2 regions of the Paenibacillus sp. FSL H8-0175 genome follow, and region 1 is predicted to be linked to the other one. Evidence: riboswitches for the same ligand, from Rfam matches in the RefSeq annotation. Region 1 holds a riboswitch; the other holds the start of a gene.
What was found. A riboswitch is a leader RNA that binds a small molecule or an ion and turns the genes downstream of it on or off. The one in region 1 is predicted to bind cyclic di-GMP.
Positions count from the first base shown of each region.

Region 2: another riboswitch for cyclic di-GMP. It lies ahead of MHH46_RS21480 (thiamine pyrophosphate-binding protein); the one in region 1 lies ahead of MHH46_RS31045 (NPCBM/NEW2 domain-containing protein).

Region 1 is NZ_CP150299.1:7,000,759-7,003,931, reverse strand. It holds gene MHH46_RS31055 (EAL domain-containing protein) at 1-250, shown strand, start outside; gene MHH46_RS31050 (hypothetical protein) at 367-933, shown strand; cyclic di-GMP riboswitch class I at 1,091-1,177, shown strand; gene MHH46_RS31045 (NPCBM/NEW2 domain-containing protein) at 1,436-3,173, shown strand, end outside.
Region 2 is NZ_CP150299.1:4,808,096-4,811,268, forward strand. It holds gene MHH46_RS21470 (YafY family protein) at 1-85, shown strand, start outside; gene MHH46_RS21475 (methyl-accepting chemotaxis protein) at 207-1,457, shown strand; cyclic di-GMP riboswitch class I at 1,632-1,728, shown strand; gene MHH46_RS21480 (thiamine pyrophosphate-binding protein) at 1,884-3,173, shown strand, end outside.

The sequences.
Region 1 (3,173 bases):
GATCGAGATGTTATTGGAGCTTAAACCCCATTACATGAAGCTGGATATGAAATATGTTCAGGGTGTGTCCAGCGATCTGAACAAACAGAAAATAGCAAAGCAATTTTTAGAAAAAGCTTTAGAAATCCAATCCGTTCCTTTAGCAGAAGGTGTGGAGTTTAGAGAGGACTTTGAATGGCTTAAGCAGAGTGGTTATCAGTTGTTTCAGGGCTATTTATTTGGAAAGCCTGATCCTATTCCCAAACAGTAATCCTAATGAGTATATATCCGTCCAGAGGATGAGATGAATTTCAGGTCAGAGTCTGAGTACAGCCAACCCCCGGGGTTGTATAATTTAGGTAATTTGAAAAGGGGGACGGGATAGATATGAAATGGCATCAATTTGTAACGCGCTGGGCGGATTCTAGGGGCTTTGATGGACGAGAGATTGATTATCAATGGCCTTCTCCCTCATTTCCGGTCATCAGTATTCGCAGTAATCTAGGGCGATACTCAGGTCAAGCGTATGGCCGTGGAGGTAAACCCCGTGTGAAGACAGCCGTTGGATTAATCGCTATTGGAGATGTAGCTGTTGGCTTGATTTCCATAGGTGCGATAAGCGTGGGCGTATTATCCTTAGGAGCAATATCACTGGGAATGTGGTTAGCGATCGGAGCAATAGCACTTAGCTGGCTTGGCTTCGCAGTGGGAGCGATTGCGATTGCAGGCGTGGCTGTAGGAGCGATCGCAATCGCGGAAAAAGCGTTGGGGGCCATCGCCATAGGGGATACGGCGTTTGGTGCGATAGCGATAGGCAGGATCGCTGGGGGTGCCATAGCTATCGGACAATGGGCATATGGTGTAATCGTAGTTGGCGAACATGGTTTCGGATTAATTCCCGTCACGGGCGATGTGTGGAATTGGTTCCGGGGTTTGTTTGGATCGGAGAGTTAAGTAGACCTACAGTCCTAAAGGATGTCCTTCTCTTCCGGGATAGTCGATAAATAATATCTATCACATAAGAAAAACTAATTGCAATTACCTATACTCATTTCATACCAATTAATCATGCGATCAGATCTAGGCTTATGTTACTCTTTGAATGTATTCGAAACTTCATAGGCAAACCTATGGAAATGTAGGGACGCAAAGCTATAGGGACTAAGGTTATCATAACTATTGTCAGCCAGCTGCCAAAGAGTGCGTAACGCTTTTTGTTAAAATATAAGAAAGTATAAGTTATAAAACTATACTTAATATCTTATATTTCTCGCTTAAACGCTTACCGTCCTTATAAGGACGCCGAAGGCGTTTATGCTTGTTAAGGTTTAATAAAAATTAAGTCTTAATTTTTAGGCGACTTTATACGCAATCAAGCTACTCTTTTGGGGTAGTTTTTTTTGTGCCCATTTTTGGGCACTGGAGAGATTCATATGACATCTGGGGGTAAGAAGAGATGAAGAAAATGATTGCGATCGCTACATCGGCGGCCATGTTGGCCAGTTTTTCGAGTGAGGCAGGTTATGCTTTAGCAAGTGAGGCAAGCAAGGTAAATGTAACAAAAACAGTGGCGCAAAGTAAGGTTAACTTATTAAGCAACGCCTCGGTTATTCCGTTTGAGCTGTACGGCAAGGATGCTCTAAATGCCTATAATGAGGTTTTTAGAATGAATCCAGCAAATATTAAATCCATCACAAATAACGGTGGCAACTACTCAGGCTCGCCTATAGCTAAGGCTATGGATGGGGATATGAGCACGCATTGGGAGACTGGCAAACCGAATAGTTCAACGTTTACGAATGAGGTTGTGTTTGTTTTCAATGAGTCCACTGAATTAAATAGAATGGTATACGCGGCTAGGCAATCCGGTGCGAAAGGTAAAGGTTTTGCTCAAGAATTTGATATCTACGGCTCCACTACCGATGCGGGTGATTTTACGCTCGTGTCTTCTGGAGAATATACAGGCTCAACCGGTGATGTAGTGGAGATTCAGTTCGCACCTACGGCTTTTAAGAGACTTAAATTTGTCTTCAAAAAAGCGAACCAAGATTGGGCGAGTGCGGCTGAGTTTTCTTTTTATAAAGAGGATAGTGTCTCTGCTAAAATGAAAAAATTATTTACAGATGATACCTTGAGCCAAGTTAGTGCTGCCTTTAATACGACAGAGAAATTAACAGCTTTAGAGAATGAAGTGCAGGCACATCCACTGTATGCGCAGTTTAAAGAAGAGATAGAGAATGCAAAGATCCTTTTGAAGAACCATCAGGTAGAGGCAACGGCAGCCAAGGTTTCGAAGCTAAAAGGGTATGGAACAGCCTATGAAAATGCCTATAGCCAAGCTTATAGAATGCCGAATGCAAACGTATCAAAAGTAACGGTGAACGGTGGAAGCTACCCAGGTACGAAGCCTGAATATATGCTGGATGACCAGCCCACTACGCATTGGGAAACGAACAAAAACAATGATGCAAGCTTCACGAATGAAGTCGTGTTTGAACTAGCGCAAGCGGAAGTGCTGGACAGAGTGGCTTTTTTGGCTAGAGATAACCGCAAAGGATTCCCAGAGGCTTTTGAAATCTATGCATCAGAGACGAGTAAAGGAGAGACCTTCCAACTTGTATCTAGCGGAACCGCGATTAGTACCAATGACTTTCTGGAATTTAAATTCGAACCGACGAAGTTTAAAAGATTAAAATTTAAGTTCACAAAAGCTAATATCAACAGACCTTTTGCGGCTGAATTTAGATTTTATACAGAAGATAAAGTAAGCGAAGCTGTAAATGGTATTTTCACAGATGGAACGATGAGTGCGGTTGTGCCTGCTTATAATAGCGTCGAAGCAATCAACGAATTAGAAGAAGCGGCAAAAGTACATCCGCTCTATCCAATCCTGAAAGATTCTTTGGATTTAGCTAAGAGGCTAGTGAATGGTGAAGTTCAAACCGAAGGCACCATCATTGAGGCGGAACAACGTGGAGATATGAAAAAGCATGCGCAGGAAAACCTGAGAATTGGTTTTGGTACGAACAACCAGCCTACAGGTCTCGTTGCAATGCCTGGAGATACGATCAACGTTTATGTGGATGCAGCTTCTAACGATAAGCTACCTTCTTTAGTCTTTTCTCAACAAGAGGCCGCTTGGAATGTTTGGGCTAGAGGTGTGCAATTGCGTCCAGGTAAGAACATTATAACCG
Region 2 (3,173 bases), 2.2 Mb from region 1:
AGTTATTGTTTTAGCTCCTATCGAACTAGTAAGGATGGTAAAGTCTGCTATTAAAACAATTTCCACAATATATGAGGAATTTTGACATGAATCCTAAATATCTACTACTTAAAGAAGATTTATGACACTTCTCTATAGACCAATGACCTATAAATCCCCTATAATAACACCATTACATAAAATTTAATAAGGGGGACATTTTACCAATGAGCTGGATGCACAAACTTCCGTTAAAACAAAGAATTGTTGCCGGATGTTACCTCGTTGCCGCACTGTTTGCTATTCCTGTCTTAGTTACGTTAATGATTCTAGGTCAATTTCTCGTAGGAATTATACTAGTAGTTGTTCTTGCAGGTCTGACTTTACCTGTTGCTCGCTTCGTGGAGAGAACGCTTACATCATCTTTTGATGATATTGCTAATGTATCTCACAGTATTTCGAAGGGTGATTTCACTAGCAGAGCGGACGAAAATGGTTCAATGGGTGACGTAAGCCGCTCCTTTAACACAATGATTGATAAGCTCAAGAAGATTTTGACCGATGCATCGCAGATCACCCGTCAAGTTATGGATGCAAGCCGCGGAATCGAAGATAAGAACCAGAACCTGAAAATTGTCATGGCACAAGTAGCCTCTTCTTCTACTGAGCTCGCTCTTGGTGCAAATGAAATATCTACGGATATCGCTGATATGACAGAATCCATTAAAGACATTGAAACTAAAGTATCCAATTATACGAACTCCACCAAAGAAATGAACAGACGTTCAATACATACCTTAGAACTTGTCGAGCAAGGGCGCCAATCCGTAGATACACAGGCTGAAGGCATGCGTAAAAACATAGAGGCTACACAAAAAGTGGCTGATACTATTGAAGCTCTCTCACAAAATGCCCGCGGGATTACGATGATCACCAAGACCATCACAGAGATCGCTGAGCAGACCAACCTGCTGTCACTGAATGCCTCCATCGAAGCTGCTCGTGCCGGAGAGCATGGTCGGGGTTTTGCCGTTGTAGCTCAAGAGGTCCGCAAGCTTGCTGAGGAATCTACGGCATCCACAAAAGAAGTATTCGGCTTGGTCCGCAGCATTGAGTCAGATATTAAACAAGCCATCGATAATATCGCCATCAATGAAGAGGTTGTGCAGGTTCAGAATGAAATGATCACTCAATCTGCCCATATTTTCGCACAAATTGTACAAAGCGTGCAGTACATTACCGAGCAAATCTCTTCATTCTCTGCGGAGAGCGATCTTATGCTAGAAAGTGCCTTGAAAATTTCCAGTGCAATTGAGAATATCTCAGCAATCACCGAAGAAACTGCTGCTGGCACGGAAGAGGTATCGGCGGCTATGAATGAACAGATTAATGCCCTGCAGTCTGTTGCAGAAGAAACGGAAAAAATGACCCAGGCCGTATTTAATCTGCAAAAAACCATTCATATCTTTAAATTCTAGTTCAAAACTATCAACTGCCACCTAAGCTGAGTCTTAGGTGGCAGTTTTTTTCGCGAGGCAAAACTTCATCTCTTGGACAAGACTTTCGTCAAATTTCGAGTTTTTTTAGCGGATTATGTTGACAAAAATTAATGAGGAATATATTGTAAAGGAAAATTATTCTTATCAACTATAAATTAATATTGGCAAAATCCTCGAAAGAGGATGACGCAAAACCATGGATCTACAGCCTCATTTTTTCGTTTGAGGCCATGATTGCCAGGTTGCAGAGGAACCAGGACGGCTGAACTATTGTTCAGTCTTAGCGGTGCCTTATGCCACCAACCTGTGCTTACTATAGAGCACAGGTTTTTACTTTTTGAGTATATTGATCTGTCGTATCTATTCGGTAGATTAATAACTAATATATATCAAAAAACTTGTGAGGTGTTTCTTTTGAAGACAGTCGCAGATTACATGGCGGAAGCACTACGTAACCTTGGAGTCACCCATTCTTTTGGGATCATTGGCAAATCCATTTGTCCAATTGTTCTAAAGATGGTGGATTACGGTATTGAATTTATTCCCGGCAGACATGAAGCAAGCTCCGGATTCGAAGCAGCAGGGTATGCGCTGAAAACGGGTAACCTAGGCGTAGCATTTGGTACTTCGGGTCCTGGGGGAACTAACCTGCTTACAGCAGCAGCACATGCGAAAGCTAACAACCTACCTGTCCTATTTATTACCGGCCACCAATCCATTACAGAGCTTGGAATTCCTCAATGTCAGGACTCCACCTCTTTTCTGGCTGATTTAGCTGATATGTTCAGACCTGCCACCTTGTTCAGTAAATTGGTTGAACGTGGGGATCACTTTGGTACTATTTTTAATCATGCGATTTCTGTGGCCCTGACCAAACGGGGTCCTGTTCATCTTTGTATTCCTTTTGATGTACAAACTGAAGTATTGGAAGAATGCAATATAGTAATCCCAGAAAGAGAATCTCTAATTAGTCAAGCTAATATCGATAGAGTCATCGATGCTATTCAAGCTGCTAAGAATCCTTTGATTATTGCGGGTAAAGGAATTAACCGCTCCGGAGCACATAAAGAGCTTGTTCAACTCGCAGAAACTTTTAATATTCCTGTAGTAACATCTCCAGGTGGAAAAGGGGCTATAGTCTGGGATCACCCACTCTATCATGGTCCTATTGGCGTTGGCGGTTCGACCCACGGGGACGATTTATTGAATAAAAGCGATTTATTTATAGTGCTTGGATCACGTTTAAGTGATATGACCATCTGTAATCTTAAACGGGAGAATCATCCAGCAACTTTAATTCAATTTGATATTGATCCAACCTTTGTCGGAAAAATACTATTGTCCAAAACGATACCGGTCACTGGGGACCTGCGCGATAATTTGGTGCACTGCCTAAATCATATTGACCCAAGCACAATCACCAAACGTGAGGCTTTGGCCGATGCGGATTATTCAGAAGAGCTTCCAACCCTCAAGAATCTTTCCCTTGCTTCGGTAATGAGCACTTTAAGTGATTTGATCCCTTATAATAATTCAATTTTCGTTGATGATGGAAGTCATGGATTCCACGCTGCAAAATGGTACAAGGTTAAGAAACCGGGCAGCTTTGTTTTTGATGCGTATTTTGCTTGCATGGGTAATTCGATCGGCATGGCTATTGGTGCAAAAGTTGCAGCTCCTGAAGAAACTGTCCTC